3 regions of the Arthrobacter sp. PM3 genome follow, and region 3 is predicted to be linked to each of the others. Evidence: predicted binding sites of a transcription regulator. Region 3 holds the regulator's gene; each other region holds the start of a gene.
What was found. The regulator LexA, encoded in region 3, represses DNA repair genes until DNA is damaged. The targets are predictions, from matches to a motif close to TCGAACANNTGTTCGA.
Positions count from the first base shown of each region.

Region 1: ruvA (Holliday junction branch migration protein RuvA) is a predicted target of LexA. The motif match lies at 1,818-1,833, and genes of this name have one in related genera.
Region 2: CFN17_RS02430 (shikimate dehydrogenase) is a predicted target of LexA. The motif match lies at 1,487-1,502, and genes of this name have one in related genera.

Region 1 is NZ_CP022314.1:1,089,468-1,092,738, forward strand. Features, by position in the region: gene ruvB (Holliday junction branch migration DNA helicase RuvB) at 2-1,123, opposite strand; gene ruvA (Holliday junction branch migration protein RuvA) at 1,116-1,760, opposite strand; gene ruvC (crossover junction endodeoxyribonuclease RuvC) at 1,871-2,449, opposite strand; gene CFN17_RS05055 (YebC/PmpR family DNA-binding transcriptional regulator) at 2,446-3,201, opposite strand; gene pdxT (pyridoxal 5'-phosphate synthase glutaminase subunit PdxT) at 3,205-3,271, opposite strand, start outside.
Region 2 is NZ_CP022314.1:510,641-513,911, forward strand. Features, by position in the region: gene CFN17_RS02425 (IclR family transcriptional regulator C-terminal domain-containing protein) at 1-430, opposite strand, end outside; gene CFN17_RS02430 (shikimate dehydrogenase) at 558-1,394, opposite strand; gene CFN17_RS02435 (MFS transporter) at 1,570-2,898, shown strand; gene CFN17_RS02440 (CdaR family transcriptional regulator) at 3,121-3,271, shown strand, end outside.
Region 3 is NZ_CP022314.1:3,119,290-3,122,560, reverse strand. Features, by position in the region: gene CFN17_RS14255 (histidinol-phosphate transaminase) at 1-628, opposite strand, end outside; gene CFN17_RS14250 (LysM peptidoglycan-binding domain-containing protein) at 719-1,162, opposite strand; gene lexA (transcriptional repressor LexA) at 1,552-2,301, shown strand; gene CFN17_RS14240 (ATP-dependent DNA helicase) at 2,309-3,271, opposite strand, start outside.

The DNA of each region.
Region 1 (3,271 bases), 2.0 Mb from region 3:
GCTAGCGGCCGTTTCGGATCCGCTCGGGACCGGTTTCTTCACCAAGCACGCCCGCCTGCCCGTCCGGGCCGTCGTCCGGATCGCCGGCCTGGAACAGTTCCAGTGGGTCCTGCCCGAAGACTCCGGCGGGAACGGCAAAGCCCAGGTGCGTCCATGCCGGAGCCAGGGCGATCCGGCCGCGGGGCGTCCGGCCCAGCAATCCTTCGCGTACGAGGTACGGCTCGGCGACCGTTTCCACCGTTTCGGTTTCCTCGCCCACGGCGATCGCGAGGGTGGAAAGCCCCACCGGACCTCCGCCGAACTTGGTGATGAGGGCCTCGAGCACGGCACGGTCCAGACGGTCCAGGCCGCGCTTGTCCACCTCATACATGTCCAGCGCCGCCGACGCCGCCCGCGCGTCGATCTGTTCGATACCGTGCACGAGGGCCCAGTCGCGGACCCGGCGCAGGAGCCGGTTCGCGATGCGGGGCGTCCCCCGGGACCGTCCGGCGATCTCGCTGAAACCTGCGGAGTTGACCTTCAGGTCCAGCAGCCCGGCGGAACGGCGCAGCACGAGCTCGAGCTCCTCGACCGAGTAGAACTCGAGGTGCCCGGTGAACCCGAAGCGGTCACGCAACGGACCGGGGAGCAGCCCGGCCCGGGTGGTGGCGCCGACAAGGGTGAAGGGCGGCAGTTCCAGCGGGATGGCGGTGGCACCGGCGCCCTTTCCGACCACAATGTCGACCCGGAAGTCTTCCATCGCCATATAGAGCATTTCCTCCGCCGGCCGGGACATGCGGTGGATTTCGTCCAGGAACAGGACCTCGCCCTCGGAGAGCGAGGACAGGATGGCCGCGAGGTCGCCGGCATGCTGGATGGCCGGGCCGCTGCTGATCCGCAGCGGCACGTTCATCTCGGCGGCGATGATCATGGACAGCGTGGTTTTTCCCAGGCCGGGAGGGCCGGAAAGCAGCACGTGGTCCGCGCTGCGGCCCCGCATGCGCGACGCTTCCAGGACCAAGGACAGCTGTTTGCGGACCCGGTGCTGCCCCACGAAGTCGTGCAGGTTCTTGGGCCGCAGGGCCGCTTCGATGGCGCGTTCCTCCGGCTCCTCTCCCCCGGCGACGATCCACGGCTCAGCCACGCGCGCCTACCCGGTTGCCCGCGCGTGCGCCGTCCTGCCCCAACCAGCGCAGGGTGGCGCGGAGGATTTCGGCCACGTTGCCGGCGGCGGCGAGTTCCGGGGCGTCGGCGAGGGATTTGTCGATGCTGGCGGTGGCATCCTTTTCGGACCAGCCAAGGCTCGTCATCGCCGCCACGACCTGCGGCTTCCAGACGGACTCCGTGGAGACTGACGGGGCCGGCGCGCCGGCGGTGCCGTGCGGGACAAGCTTGCCGGCGAGTTCCAGCACGATCCGGCCGGCCACCTTCGGCCCGATGCCGGGGACCTTGGTGAAGGCTTTGCCGTCACCGGAGTGCGCGGCCACCCGGATGGCTTCGGGTTCGTGGACGGCCAGCACGGCCAGGGCGAGCCGGGGCCCGACGCCGCTGACGCTGAGCAGGACATCGAAGACTTCCCGCTCGTCGTCGCTCGCGAAGCCGAACAGGGTCAGCGAGTCTTCCCGCACGATCAGGGACGTGAACAGTTTGCCCTCTTCACCCACGCGCAGGCTGCTGAGGGTCTGCGGCGTGGCGTTGACGCTCATGCCGGCCCCGTTGAGGTCGATCACCGCCGAGGACAGGCCCACATGCGCGACGGTTCCGCGAAGAAAACTGATCAAGGCCTGGCTCCTGGGTGTGTGGGCTTAAGCGTGCACGAACCTTAAGGTGCACGAACATCGAATATATCTACGAATACCCTACCAAGCCTGGCCCCGGAACAGGCGGACATTCAGCGTGCACGGCGCGCTTTTGCCTCCGCGTCGGCCCAGGCGCGCTGGGCGGGGGTGAGGGACTGGCTGCCCGGTCCCGTCGTTGAAACGACAGCACCGCTCCCCGCCCGCCAGGCATGCGTGATGGCCAGGGCCAGGGCATCGGCGGCGTCGGCGGGGCGGGGCGGGGCATCCAGCCGGAGGATCTTGGTCACCAGTTTGGTGACGGCGTCCTTGTTGGACGAGCCGCTCCCGGTCACGGCGGCCTTGACTTCAGACGGCGTGTGCAGGGCCACCGGGATGCCCCGGCGGGCGGCGGCCGCGATGACCACGCCGGAGGCCTGGGCGACGCCCATGACCGTGCTGACGTTGAGCTGGGAGAAGACACGCTCGACGGCGAGGACGTGCGGCTCGTAGTTATCGAGCCATTCGTCGATCGAGGTGGCGATGACCAGCAGCCGCTGGTCCAGGCTTTCCTCGGGCGAGGTCCCCACGACGCCGAAGGCCACCATGGTGGCACGCCGGTTCTTTTCGACGTCCACGACGCCGATCCCGCAGCGGGTGAGGCCGGGATCGACGCCGAGGACGCGAAGGGTCACTCGGCTTCCAGTGCGGCCTGCACTTCGTCGCTGAGGTCGGCGTTGCTGTAGACGTTCTGGACGTCGTCGAGGTCTTCGAGGGCGTCGACGAGCTTCATGAACTTCTTGGCGGCGTCGAGGTCCAGCGGCACCTCCATGGAGGGGACGAACTCGGCTTCGTCGGTATCGTATTCGATCCCGGCTTCTTTGAGTGCGTCGCGGATGGCCTGCAGGTCCTTCGGGTCCGAGTGGATCTCGAAGCTCTCGCCGTTGTCCTTGACTTCCTCCGCGCCGGCGTCGAGGACGGCCATCAGGAGGTCGTCCTCGGTGAGGCCGTTCTTCGGCAGCGAGACGACGCCCTTGCGGGTGAAGAGGTAGCTCACGGAGCCGGGGTCGGCGATCGTGCCGCCGTTGCGGGAGATAGCGAGCCGGACCTCGGAGGCGGCACGGTTCTTGTTGTCCGTGAGGCACTCGATGAGCAGGGCCGAGCCCTGCGGGCCGCGGCATTCGTACATGATCTCCGTGTAGTCCACGACCTCGCCGGTGAGCCCGGCGCCGCGCTTGATGGCGCGGTCGATGTTGTCGTTGGGGACGGAGGTCTTCTTGGCCTTCGTGACGGCGAGTTCCAGGCCGGGGTTGCCGGCGAGGTCGGGACCGCCCATGCGCGCGGCGACTTCGATGTTCTTGATCAGCTTGGCGAACGACTTGGCCCGGCGGCTGTCAATGATGGCCTTTTTGTGCTTGGTCGTCGCCCATTTGGAGTGGCCTGACATGCTTTACGCTTCTCCTCTGATCATTCGAATAAACAGTTCATGCACGCGCTTCTCCCCCGTCACTTCCGGG
Region 2 (3,271 bases), 1.7 Mb from region 3:
GTCCCATCGACGTCGCCCAGGCCGGGAAGCGGGTTCCCACGCTGATGGAGACGCTGAGCAGCCGCGGTGAGGGTACGCAGGCCACGTAGACCACATCGGTACCGTCGAGGATGCACAGCGAGGTCGTTTCGTTGAGCCGCGCAGCCAGCGACTTCAGGTGCGGCTCGGCCACTTTCGGGAGTGTCAGGTTCGCCAGGAACGACTGGCCGATGTCCAGCGAGCGGGGTGTCAGCTCGAAATGCGGACCGTCGGCGCGGAGATAGCCCAGATCCGTCAGGGTCAGCAGGAACCGCCGTGCGGAGGCCCGGGTCATGTCCGCCGTGGTGGCGACCTGGGAGACGGTGAGCCGCGGAGACTCCGGAGTGAAGGCGAGCAGGACGTCAAAGGCCTTTTCCACCGACTTCACAAAATACGCCGGTTGCTCCTCCATGGACTCCCTGTCTCCTTGAACCTGCACGGGGACGCGGCAGATGCCGCAGGTCCGCAGGCTTGTGTTCTCGATCATATAGGCGCCGGAGGCGACTGGGGCGCCCGCGACGCCGGAGCCGGGCTGTGTGTCAGCCCTTCGCCTGGATGGCCGCAAGCGTGCGCTGCAGCAGCGCATCCGTCTGGGGAGCCAGGCCCAGGAGCGGGATCATGGCTGCCGCCTGGGCACGCAGATGGTCCCAGCCGTCGGCATGACGCAGTCCCTGTTCTCTCGCGGCTGCGATGGTTCCGGTCACGTGTCCGGCGTAGACGAAGTCGTACACGAAAGCATCCCCGGCCAGTCTGGAACCTCCCCATACCGGTGCGTCCTCGCTCCTTTTTCCAACCGGCGTCGCGTTGACGATCAGTGAAGCCCGGGACGCCTGCTCTTGGGCGTCCGCCCACGTGGCCGTCTCCGCGTCCATGCCCAACTGCCCGGCGAGCGCGTGCAACTGCCGCGCGGCTTCGGGGTCCCGGTCCGCGACGGTGACCCGGCCGGCCAGTCCTTTGAGCGCCACCAGGGCGGCCCGGGCGGCCCCGCCGGCTCCGAGCATGACCACGTGCCGCTGATGCCGCCCGCCGAGCAGCGCGGCGACGGCGGCAACGTCGGTGTTGTGTGCGGCCAGCATCCCGTCTTTGCGGATGAGCAGGTTGGAGGCGCCGCTGAGCCGGACCGCTTCGCTCACGGTGTCCGCGGCCCGGGCGGCCCACTGCTTGTGGGGCATGGTCACATTGGCGGCGACGACGTCCGATCCCAGCAGCCGGGCCCGGACCCGGGACATGGGCGCGCCGCGTGGCACGTCCCAGGCCTCGTAACTCCAGCGCCCGCCGAGTTCTTCGAGGACGGGGTTCCACAGCCCGGGCGACATCGCCCGCGAGGCTTCTGAACCGATGAGGAACAGCCGGGAGGCCAGGTTCTGGATGTCCAAGGTGCCGCCTTTCAGGGTGGTGGACCGCAGGGCCAAGCAAGAAGGCGTTGTGAGGCACCTCACCCTGCAGTATGCTATTCCATAGTCGCATACCGCACAGCTGTACGGAATGCGCACAAATCAAACCGCTCCCCATCTTCAAACCACCGTCTTTCAGTGCGGAAGGACCAGCACCATGACCAAACTCGCAACCAGCCCCGCGCTCGTCGAGGAAGAGCGCAAGCTCAAGCGGGCCAAGAAGGCAGCCCTGGCCGCGTTCCTGGGCGGCGCCCTCGAGTACTACGACTTCTTCATCTACGCCACCGCGGCGTCGCTGATCTTCTCCAAGATCTTCTTCCCGCCGGGCGACCCCACGGCTGCCCTGCTGGCCTCCTTCGCGACCTTCGGCGTCGCCTACATTGCGCGGCCCTTCGGGGCGGTGCTCTTCGGCCACCTCGGCGACAAGATCGGCCGCAAGACAACGCTGGTCCTGACCCTGGTCATGATGGGCGGGGCGACCTTCCTCATCGGCATGCTGCCCGACTTCAGCACCGCGGGCTACTGGGCACCGGCCATGCTGGTTCTCCTGCGGCTCATGCAGGGTCTCTCCGCCGGCGCCGAAACCGCCGGCGCATCCGCACTGACCATGGAAGAGGCCCCCGCCGGCCGCCGCGGCTTCTTCGCGAGCTTCGCGATGAGCGGCATCTCCTTCGGCATCGTGCTGGCCTCGCTGGCTTTCCTGCCGGTGGCCGCCATGAGCGAGGCCGACCGCCTGTCCTGGGGCTGGCGCATTCCGTTCTGGCTCTCCATCGTCGTGCTGATCGTCGCGTTCCTCGTCCGCCGCACGCTGGAGGAACCGGAAGTCTTCGAAGAAAAGCACGACCACGGCGAACTCGTGAAGCTGCCCTTCGCCAAGATGTTCAAGACGCACCCTGCACAGTTCTTCCAGGTCGCCCTGATGTCCTTCCAGGTGGTCACGAACACCTTCATGCAGTCCTTCGGCCTGGCCTACGCCGTGTCCGTCGGGGTGAGCGCATCGACCATGCTGACGGTAAGCATCCTCGGCAACGTAATTGCCATCGCCACGCAGCCGCTCGCTGCCCGGCTCTCGGACAGGTTCGGCCGCCGGATTGTCTTCATCACTGGCGTCGTCGGGTCCGGACTGATGATCTTTGCCTATTTCTCGGTGATCTCGACCGGGAACGTCCCGATGATCTTCGTGGCCAGCACGCTGATCACCGCCGGCACGTACGCGGCCTCGAATGCTGTTTACCCGGCATGGTTCTCGGAGCTGTTCAACGTCAAGGTCCGCTACTCCGGGATGGCGATCGGCCTGCAGATCGGCATCCTCTGCGCCGGATTCACCCCGCTGCTCGGCACCGCGCTGGTCGGCCCGGACAAGGCCAACTGGCTGCCGGCTGCCTGGATCGTCGCCGGCTCCTCGCTCCTCGCCGTCGCCGGTGCCATTTGGGCCCGCGAAACCAGCAAGACGCCGCTGCGCGAACTCGGGAACCCCGTTCCTTAAGGTTCATCTGCACTGCACTTTCAGCGGGTGTGAGAGTCAAAGGGTGTGGCAGGCAAAGGGTGTGGAAGGCTCCCTGCCCGGACGCCAAAACCGCCTTGGGCCCGGGCCTAAAACTAGCGGCACAATTTGGTCTCCATCCCATATTTTCCGGGGTTGCCGCTGGATAGCATGGAGTGTCCGGACAGAGCCGTCCGGTCTGGTGTCAAAGTCAGAAGGAACCCCATGGCCGCCGCTACTGTTGACGACATCCTCGCGGATCTTCCGCTGGGTTTCGCCACCCTCATGCTTCGGCCCTCCCGCACGGATGCGGCCATCGAGCGCCTGCTGATCGTCGACGCCGACGACGACACTCCCGACGGCGGCGGCGCGTTCG
Region 3 (3,271 bases):
GCGTGCCGTCGTGGGCGAACTCGTGGTAGGCCTCGTCGACGATCACGATTGTCTGGCTGGCCTCACCGGCGTCGTAAACGGCCTCGACGACGTCAAGCCCCAGGCCGGTGCCGGTGGGGTTGTTCGGCGAGCACAGGAAGACGATGTTCGGCTGCAGTTCCCGAACCTGGCGGGCCGCCGATTCCGCGCTGAGGCCGTAGTCTTCCGCGCGGGCGCCGGTGATGTACGCAGTGTCCGTGCCGGAGGCCAGCAGCGGGTACATCGAATACGTGGGAGGGAATCCGAGGGCGGTCCGGCCGGGGCCCCCGAACGCCTGGAGGATTTGCTGGAGGACTTCGTTCGAGCCGTTCGCGGCCCAGATATTGTCCGCATCCAGGCCATGGCCCAGGTATTCGGCGAGGGCCTCACGCAATTCGGTGAACTCCCGGTCCGGGTAGCGGTTCAGCCCGGTGGCGGCAGCGCTGACGGCTTCGGTAATTGCCGCACGGACATCGGCCGGGACGCCATGGGTGTTCTCGTTGACGTTGAGGAGGATGGGGACGTCCAGCTGTGGCGCGCCATACGGGCGCAGGCCGCGAAGGTTGGTCCGCAGGGGCAGTCGGTTGAGGCGCTCAAGCTGGTCAGTCACGTCAGTCACTTGTCCAGTTTAAGTGGTTGCGGGACGGGCGCTGAAACTGTGACGCCCGGGACGGCAGGCGGCTGCCTCCCTGGGCGGCCGCTACCTGGTCGGGACGAAGAGCTGCTGGCCGGGCATTACACGCGCATCGCCGAGGTTGTTCAGCTGCACGATATCCGCCACGACGTCACGGGGATCGCGCTCCGGCGCGACGGATCCGGCAATGGCCCACAGGGATTCTCCCGGCTGGACGGTGACGGAGAGTGCTGGGGTCGCCGAGAGCTGGTCCGCGGCGTCTGCCGCCTTCGCGGGCGCGTTGATGAATCCGCTGAACGACAGGACGAGCCCGGCCAGCAGGATCAGGGGCAGACCGAAGAACACGAACCGTCCGCGCCGGGTGAGCCGCAACGGTGCCTGCTGCCGCCGGCCAGTGACGCCCTGCGGGGCAACGACGTCCCGCCCGGCAGCGACCTTGGGCCGGGCGGGGGCGTTGCGGTTCGAAATGCGGTGATCAAAAGTGCCGTGAATCGCGTTTGCTGCTGACATGAACTGTGCCCTCCTGGACCATACGGTGCCGCCCGGCGTACTCCACCTACTCGCCAACCGGCCAAACTTTCCGACAAAACTTCGAACAAAGAACCTCGGATAACGATCTTCGAACATAGAGCCGAACGACGGGCCCGGCCCCCGAATCCTTAAATCGAACACATATTCGAATCCCGCTTGTTCTGTTTTAGCACTTAGTGACGAACGATGTCGAGACTCGCTAGAACAAATGTTTGAAAAAGCCCTGCAGCTGGCCTAGTTTTGAGGGAAAGGACCACCTGTGAACTTGTTCACCGGTAGTCGATCAGGAGGGTCTGACATTTCAGGCCGGAAGTTCCCGCGCCGCAGCCGCCACGGCAGCCGCGCGGCAAGGAAAGGCGTTGGCGAACATGGCAGCACAAGCCACCGGCGGCAGGGCCACCCCACGGAACTCCCAGCCTGCCCGGGCACCCAAGAGCCTCACCGTCCGGCAGAAAAAGATCCTGGAAACCATCCAGCGGTCCGTCACGGACAACGGCTACCCGCCGTCCATGCGCGAAATCGGCGATACGGTCGGCCTGGCCAGCCTGTCCAGCGTCACGCACCAGCTCTCCCAACTGGAGAAGCTCGGCTACCTGCGGCGGGACCCGAAGCGGCCGCGGGCCATGGAAGTACTCATGCCGCTGACCCTCGATGAGGGGACCACTGCGATTTCCGGCGTCGAAAAGTCCAGCGGACTCCGCGCCGTCGGAGGCCTGTCCGTGACCGAGCTCGCCAGCGCCACGGACACAGCTATGGTGCCGTTTGTGGGGCGCATCGCCGCCGGCGGCCCGATCCTCGCGGACCAGGTGGTGGAGGACGTCATGCCCCTGCCCCGGCAGCTGGTCGGACACGGCGAACTCTTCATGCTCAAGGTCGCTGGCGACTCGATGATCGATGCCGCCATCTGCGACGGCGACTGGGTAGTGGTCCGCCGCCAGGGCGACGCCGTGAACGGCGACATCGTGGCCGCACTGCTGGATGACGAGGCAACGGTCAAGACGTTCCGCCAGCGCGACGGCCACACGTGGCTGCTGCCGCAGAACACCCAGTACGAGCCCATCCTCGGCGACCACGCCGTCATCATGGGCAAGGTCGTCTCGGTACTGCGTTCCCTCTAGCCCGGCCTTAGCCTTGGCCGGACCCGGTGCCGGATTCGTTTCCGGATTCCGTGGCGGACTCCTTCGCGAGGCGCGTCAGCGCGGCCACGGCGATCGACGGATCGGTGGTGGGCCAGAAGGGCGGGAGCGCGGCGCGGAGGAATCCGCCGTAGCGCTCCGTGGACAGCCTCGAATCAAGCACCGCCACCACCCCCTTGTCCGATGTGGAGCGGATGAGGCGCCCGGCCCCCTGCGCGAGCCGGATTGCCGCGTGCGTGGCCGAGACAGACATGAAGCCGTTGCCGCCGGCCTGCGCCACGGCCCGTGATCGCGCCGTCATGAGGGGGTCGTCCGGCCGCGGGAACGGAATCCGGTCAATGACCACCAGCCGGCAGGACACGCCGGGAACATCAACGCCCTGCCACAGGGACATCGTGCCGAACAAACAGGTGTTAGGTTCGTCGGCGAACTGGCGCACCAGCGCCGTCATGCTCGACTCGCCCTGGCACAGGATGCTCAGGCCCAACCGGGGCCGCAACGCGTCGGCGGCCTCCTCCGCCGCGCGCCGGGACGAGAAAAGGCACAGGGCACCGCCGCCGGAGGCCCGGATCAGCTTCTCGAGTTCGTCCAGGGCCTCTGCGGACAGCCCCCGGCCCGGCTTGGGCAGATGCCGCGCGACGTACAGGATGCCCTGCTTCGGATAGTCGAACGGGGATCCGACGTCGACGCCGGTCCAGCTCGGCGCGCCGTTGCCGACCAGTCCGAGGCCGCCGGCCGCGGGCTCGAAAGCCGCTCCGATGGCCAGGGTGGCCGATGTCAGGATCACGGTGTGGTCCGCGAACAGCCCCTCCCGGAGGCGCCCCGCGACACTCAGGGGTGCGACGTTGATCAGGGCAGGCGCGGACTCGTCCGGCTGGGAGTAGCCCTGGGCCGGGTCGAAGCTGCTGTTGCGGGAAAACCACACCACTTCACCGTTTTCCCGCGCGGCCAG